3 regions of the Streptomyces sp. NPDC051822 genome follow, and region 3 is predicted to be linked to each of the others. Evidence: riboswitches for the same ligand, from Rfam matches in the RefSeq annotation. Region 3 holds a riboswitch; each other region holds the start of a gene.
What was found. Region 3 has a riboswitch for cobalamin ahead of ACIA8N_RS08175 (ribonucleoside-diphosphate reductase subunit alpha). Riboswitches for the same ligand answer to the same signal wherever they lie in the genome.

Region 1 (2,253 bases), on a different contig from region 3:
TCAGCAAGGTGCTCATCCCGGCGGTCGCCGCTCCGCTCGTCGCCGGCCTGGCCGCGATGTTCGCCGCCCGCCTGACGTACCGCATGGACAAGAACGCCGACAAGAAGACGACCGAGAAGGGCTACCGGGCCGGTCAGATCGCCTCCGCCGGTCTCGTCTCCCTCGCCCACGGCACCAACGACGCCCAGAAGACCATGGGCATCATCACCCTCGCCCTGGTCGCCGGCGGCGTCCTCGCGCCCGGCTCCAACCCGCCGGTCTGGGTGATCGTCTCCGCCGGCCTCGCGATCGCGCTCGGCACCTACCTGGGCGGCTGGCGCATCATCCGCACCATGGGCAAGGGCCTGACCGACCTGCAGCCGCAGCAGGGCTTCGCCGCCCAGACCAGCGCGGCGGCGGTCATCCTCGCCTCCTCGAACCTCGGCTTCTCGCTGTCGACCACGCACTCCTGCTCCGGCGCCGTCATGGGTGCGGGCCTGGGCCGCAAGGGCGGTGTCGTCCGCTGGTCGACCGCCACCCGGATGTTCGTCGCCTGGGGCCTGACCCTTCCGGCCGCGGGCCTGGTCGGAGCCGGTGCCGAGTACGTCGCCCGCCAGGGCGACTGGGGCGTCTACACCGTCGCGGCCTTCCTGGTCGCCTCCTGCCTCGCCATCTGGGTCATCTCCCGCCGCCAGGTGGTCGACCACACCAACGTCAACGACGTCGAGGCCGAGCCCGCGGGTGTGGTGACCACCGCCATCGCGGCCGTCACCCCGCCGCCCGCGGCCGGATCCGTCGCCGCCGTCGCGGACGAGGACCTCAAGACCACCATCCCCGCGCCGGCTCCCACCGACCCGGCCGCTCCCCCCGCCCCCGCCGCAGCGGTGTAAGGAACGAACGACATGAAGATCGACTGGGCAGCCCTCGGCTCCGTCTTCGGAGTCAGCCTCGTGGCGACCGTCGCGCTGGTGGGCCTCTTCACCCTGGGCATCATCGGCCTCTCCAAGCAGGAGCAGGCCGCCGCCCAGGGAGGCTCCGCCGCCCTGGCTCGCACGGGCGCCTACGCCTGCTTCGCCCTGTGCCTCGCGGCCGTGGCGTACGGCATCTACCTGATCGTCGTCTGACGGTCGCGGTCCCTCGGCCGGGCGGTCCGCACCTTCGGGTGCGGGCCGCCCGGCCGTCGTGTTTGTGGCGCTTCGCACAGTGACGCGACGCAGGTCAAGGGTGAGTTGACGGCTGTTCTCGGCCCGTGGTGGACTGCCGAGGCCATTACGGCGGCAGTAGAGGAAGTCCGGTGCGAATCCGGCGCGGTCCCGCCACTGTGACCGGACCCGAAGGGTCCGGGAGTCAGGAACTCTCGCCGCCGGTCACGTCGATCCAGGGCGCGGACCCTGAGTGAGGACATGCGCCATGCCCGGCCGCAGCCGCAGCCTTTCCAGAGCCAGTCGCCCCTTCCCGGACGGATTCGCGTACGGAGCGGCCGCCGGTCTCGCCGTCGACCTGCTCGTCGGGGACCCCCGCCGCGGACACCCCGTCGCCGTGTTCGGCCGGGCCGCCGCCGCGGTCGAGCGGCGCCTCCACCACGACCACCGCGGCTGGGGCGCCCTGCACACCGCCGTCTGCGCCGGCTCCACCGTCGCCCTGGGCGCGCTCGCCGCACGGGCCGTACGGAACAGGCCGGCCGCCGCCGTGGCCCTCACCGCCGCCTCCGTGTGGGCCGTCGTCGGCGGTACGACCCTGGGGCGGGAGGCCCGCGCGATCGGCGGGGCGCTCGCCGCGGGCGACCTGGAGGTGGCCCGCGAGCGGCTGCCGCACCTGTGCGGACGTGACCCGCAGTCCCTCGACGGACCCGCGATGGCCCGCGCGGTCGTCGAATCGGTCGCCGAGAACACCTCCGACGCCGTGGTCGGCGCCCTCTTCTGGGGCGCGGTCGCGGGCGTGCCGGGACTGGTCGGCTTCCGGGCCGTCAACACCCTGGACGCGATGGTCGGCCACAGGTCGCCGCGCCACCGGCGCTTCGGCTGGGCCTCGGCCCGGCTCGACGACGTGGCCGGCTGGCCGGGGGCCCGGCTGACGGCCGTGCTCGCGACCGTCGCGGGCGGGAACCCGCGCGGAGCCGTACGGGCCTGGCGGGCGGACGCGGCGAAGCACCCGAGCCCCAACGCGGGCCCCGTCGAGGCCTCCTTCGCGGGCGCCCTCGGCGTACGGCTCGGAGGGACCCTCTCGTACGGCGGACGCGTCGAGCACCGGCCGGTGCTCAACGGGGAGGGGCGG
Region 2 (2,253 bases), on a different contig from region 3:
GCCGAGGAACCGCCCGCGACTCCCGGCGCGGCGCTCACCGCCGCCGGGCGGCAGCTGATCTCCACGGTGGGCGGCGCGTCGGGACCGTTGTACGGGACGCTGCTGCGCCGTACCGGCAAGACGCTCGGCGACGGGGACCGGGTCGGCCGGGAGCGGTTGGCGGAGGCCCTCGGGTCGGGTGTGGCCGCCGTGTCGCAGCTGGGGGGTGCCCAGGTGGGCGACAAGACGATGCTGGACGCGCTCGTTCCGGCGGTGGAGGGGCTGCGGGCGTCGTTCGGGGCGGCCCGCGCCGCCGCCGAGGAGGGCGCCCTCGCGACCGTACCGCTGCGGGCGCGCAAGGGCAGGGCCAGCTATCTGGGCGAGCGGTCGGTGGGGCACCAGGATCCGGGGGCCACCTCCTCGGCGCTGCTGTTCGCCGCGCTCGACGAGGTCGCCCGTGCCGAGGGGGCGTCATGAGTGCCGGGCCCCGCGTCGGCATCGTGCTCGTCTCGCACAGTGCCGCCGTCGCGACCGCCGTGGCCGAGCTCGCCCGTGGACTCGCCGGCGGCGGAGACCTGGCGCCGGTCCTCCCGGCCGGCGGGACCCCGGACGGCGGTCTCGGGACGAGTTCCGAGCTGATCCGCTCCGCGGCCGAGGCAGCGGACCGGGGCGCCGGTGTGGCGATCCTGGTCGATCTGGGGAGCGCGGTGCTCACCGTGAAGGCACTGATCGCCGAGGGCGACGAACTGCCCGAGAACTCCCGTCTGGTGGACGCGCCGTTCGTCGAGGGCGCGGTCGCCGCGCTGGTCACGGCGAGCGCGGGCGGCGACCTCGACGCCGTGGCGGCGGTGGCCTCGGAGGCGTACGCCTACCGCAAGGACTGACTGCGTGGAGTGAGCGCGAGGCCGCACCGCGTGGCGACCGTGTTGTGATGTACCTGGTCAACGCACTAGGGTCGCAGGGCCTTGGTGTACGGGAAACCGGTGCAGTACCGGTGCGGCCCTCGCCACTGTGATCGGGATGTCCGGCTCCACCCCCGCGGGAAGCACCCTCGGGGAAGCCACTGGACCGCGACGGGAGACCGTCGGGGTGTGGGAAGGCGGAGTCGGACGTATGACCGTCAGCCAGGAGACCGGCCAAGGTGCGTTGTCCATCCACGAGGTGCTGGAGAGGGTCTCCCAACCATGCATATAGCCGAGGGGTATCTGCCCCCTGTGCACGCGGCCGCCTGGGGCGTCGCGTCCGCGCCGTTCATCGTCCACGGGGTCCGCGCGCTGACCCGCGAGGTACGGTCCAATCCCGAGTCCACCCTTCTGCTCGGCGCTTCCGGCGCCTTCACCTTCGTCCTGTCGGCGCTCAAGCTGCCGTCGGTGACGGGTAGTTGTTCGCATCCGACCGGTACCGGTCTGGGTGCGATCCTGTTCCGGCCGCCGATCATGGCGGTCCTCGGGACGATCACCCTGCTGTTCCAGGCCCTCCTGCTGGCCCACGGCGGGCTGACCACCCTCGGCGCGAACGCCTTCTCGATGGCGATCGTCGGCCCGTGGGCGGGGTACGGGACGTATCTGCTGCTGCGCAGGACCGGTGCGCCGCTGATGGTCGCCGTCTTCTTCGGCGCGTTCGTCGCCGACCTGTCCACGTACTGCGTGACCAGCGTGCAGCTGGCGCTCGCCTTCCCGGACCCGGCCGGCGGTGTGCTCGGGGCGCTCGCCAAGTTCGGCGGGATCTTCGCCGTGACGCAGCTCCCGCTCGCCGTGAGCGAGGGACTGCTCACGGTGCTCGTGATGCGGCTGCTCACCCAGTCCAGCAAGGGCGATCTGATCCGGCTCGGCGTCCTCGGCGGACGCACGGCGGAGCGACGCGAGGAGGCGACCGCGCGATGAGCCGGAACACGAAGATCAACGCCCTGCTGCTGCTCGTCGTCGCGGCGCTCGCGGTCCTGCCGCTCGCGCTCGGGCTCGGGGACCACAAGGAGGAGCCGTTCACCGGGGCGGACGGGGAGGCGGAGACGGCGATCACGGAACTCCACCCGGACTACGAGCCGTGGTTCAGCCCCCTGTACGAGCCGCCGTCGGGGGAGATCGAGTCGGGACTGTTCTCCCTCCAGGCCGCGCTGGGCGCCGGCTTCCTGGCGTACTACTTCGGGCTGCGGCGGGGCCGCAGGCAGGGGGCGGCGCTGGCGAAGGAGGCCGAGGAGAAGGCTGTCGGGGCGCAGGAGGCCGAGGCGGGAACGGCCGGGGTGGCCGAGGTGAAGGCCTCGCCGGACGGCGGCGG
Region 3 (2,253 bases):
GATGTCCTGGGTCGAGGCGTCCACGAACGAGCCGAGGTTGACCGAGCCGAGGTTGCAGACGGCCGTCTCGCCGTCGTTCGTGACCTCGATGATCTCGGTGCAGAGGTTCGAGGAGTGGACGACCGTGCCGGGCTCGGCGGTCTGGTTGGCCGTCCGGTTCGAGGCGTCCTTGAAGGTCATCCAGCCGTTGCCGGTCTGGGCCAGGGTCCGCATCATCCGGCCGTAGAGGTCACGGGCCGGCATGGTCTTGCGGGCCAGGCCCTTCGCCTCGGCGGCGCGGTAGGCGGCGTCGAACTCCTCGCCCCACAGGTCGACGAGCTCGGGCACGTCGGCGGGGGAGAACAGCGACCAGTCGGCGTCCGCGTTGACCCGGCGCATGAACTCGTCCGGGATCCAGTGCGCCAGATTCAGGTTGTGCGTACGGCGCTGGTCCTCGCCCGTGTTGTCGCGGAGCTCCAGGAACTCCTCGATGTCCGCGTGCCAGGTCTCCAGGTAGACGGCGGCGGCGCCCTTGCGGCGGCCGCCCTGGTTCACGGCGGCGACGGAGGCGTCGAGGGTCTTCAGGAACGGCACGATGCCGTTGGAGTGCCCGTTGGTGCCGCGGATCAGCGAACCGCGGGCGCGGATGCGGGAGTACGAGAGGCCGATGCCGCCCGCGTGCTTCGAGAGGCGCGCCACCTGGTGGTAGCGGTCGTAGATGGAGTCCAGCTCGTCCTGCGGGGAGTCGAGCAGGTAGCAGGAGGACATCTGCGGGTGGCGGGTGCCGGAGTTGAAGAGCGTGGGGGAGGAGGGGAGGTAGTCCAGACGGCTCATGAGGCCGTACAGGGCCGCCACCTCGTCGAGCGCGCGGACGCTCTCGTCCTCGGCCAGGCCGCAGGCCACGCGCAGCATGAAGTGCTGCGGCGTCTCGATGACCTTGCGGGTGATCGGGTGGCGCAGCAGATAGCGCGAGTAGAGGGTGCGCAGACCGAAGTAGCCGAAGCGGTCGTCGCCCGCCGGGTCGATCGTCGCGTCGAGCCGGGCCGCGTGCAGGGCGACGAACTCGGCGGTGCGGTCGGCGATCAGGCCCTCGCGGTGACCTGTGGCGACGGAGGCGGAGAAGGAGACCGCGCCCTGGCCGGCCGCCTCGTCGGCGATAGTGACCGTCAGGAGCCGGGCGGCGAGCCGGGAGTACGCGGGGTCCTCGGCGATCAGGCCGGCGGCCGCCTCGGTGGCCAGCTCGCGCAGCTCCGCCTCGTCCGACGCGGCGCTGCGGCCGCGGAGCGCGGCGGCGGCGACCTTGCCGGGGTCGGTGTCGGGGAGATCGGCGGTGAGGTCGGTCAGGGTCCGCAGCAGTACGGTCCCGGGGCCGTCGCTCTCGACCGCGGAAACCTCGGCGGAAGCCGGATCGGCGGGCGCGATGGTCACGTGGGGGCTCTCCCTCGCTCGGCTCGGGGCCGCGGCGGGGGAAGGCGGGCAGGCGGGCATCCGTAACGCCGGACGCGACGCTTCCACCGGCCCACTCCGCGAGGCCCGGACGTCAGTGGCACCCGGAACGGACGGACCGGGTGCGCTGTCGGCAGGTCCTCGGACTCACGTCGTACGAAACTCGTCGTATCCGTACGAAGCACACCGTTGCGGGACAGTTCCGGATTCGCGCCGGATTCCCCTGCGTCGACAGCGAGGTCGAGCATACATGTGGGGGGCGCCGCTCTTGGCGCCCCCCACATGTTGTGTCGCCCGGCGACTCAGAACTCCAGCGCGTAAGTCCTGAGTGTGTGGTCGGGGATGGGCTCCCAGTCGCGGTGCGGGGTGCGGACGAAGCCGAGGCGCTCGTATATCCGGTGCGCCGAGACCATCTTCGCGTCCGTGGAGAGCACGAGGCGCGCGCACCCGGGGAGGGCCCGTGCGCGCTCCACGCACGCCCGTACGAGGGCTTCTCCGACGCCCCTGCCGCGGGCGTCGGGGGTGACCGCGAGCATCCGGAACTCGGCCTCGCCGGCGACCGCGATGTCCGCCCAGGGGGTGCCCCCGGTGGCGAAGGTCACCCCGCCGATGAGGTGCCCGTCGGCCTCCTCGGCGACGAGCACCTCGGCCTCGCGCGCCCGGCGTGCCGTGTCCCTGAGCACCTCCAGATAGAAGTCCTCCGCCCCGTACTTCAGCAGCCCGTCGTTCAGATAGGTCCCTGCGGTCAGCTCGCCGAGCGCCTCGTACTCCTCGGGCCGTACCGCCCTGATCGTGAAGTCCATGAGGGCAGTGTGCCTCCGACCGGCC

Region 1: it holds a riboswitch for cobalamin, as region 3 does, so the genes downstream of both, ACIA8N_RS00330 (cobalamin biosynthesis protein) here and ACIA8N_RS08175 (ribonucleoside-diphosphate reductase subunit alpha) in region 3, are expected to answer to the same signal.
Region 2: it holds a riboswitch for cobalamin, as region 3 does, so the genes downstream of both, ACIA8N_RS29220 (energy-coupling factor ABC transporter permease) here and ACIA8N_RS08175 (ribonucleoside-diphosphate reductase subunit alpha) in region 3, are expected to answer to the same signal.

Annotation. Positions count from the first base shown of each region.
Region 1 is NZ_JBITBZ010000001.1:65,768-68,020, forward strand. Features, by position in the region: gene ACIA8N_RS00320 (inorganic phosphate transporter) at 1-869, shown strand, start outside; gene ACIA8N_RS00325 (hypothetical protein) at 882-1,103, shown strand; cobalamin riboswitch at 1,224-1,356, shown strand; gene ACIA8N_RS00330 (cobalamin biosynthesis protein) at 1,390-2,253, shown strand, end outside.
Region 2 is NZ_JBITBZ010000011.1:214,023-216,275, forward strand. Features, by position in the region: gene dhaL (dihydroxyacetone kinase subunit DhaL) at 1-456, shown strand, start outside; gene ACIA8N_RS29215 (PTS fructose transporter subunit IIA) at 453-863, shown strand; cobalamin riboswitch at 901-1,135, shown strand; gene ACIA8N_RS29220 (energy-coupling factor ABC transporter permease) at 1,164-1,862, shown strand; gene ACIA8N_RS29225 (energy-coupling factor ABC transporter substrate-binding protein) at 1,859-2,253, shown strand, end outside.
Region 3 is NZ_JBITBZ010000002.1:517,867-520,119, forward strand. Features, by position in the region: gene ACIA8N_RS08175 (ribonucleoside-diphosphate reductase subunit alpha) at 1-1,407, opposite strand, end outside; cobalamin riboswitch at 1,540-1,690, opposite strand; gene ACIA8N_RS08180 (GNAT family N-acetyltransferase) at 1,728-2,228, opposite strand.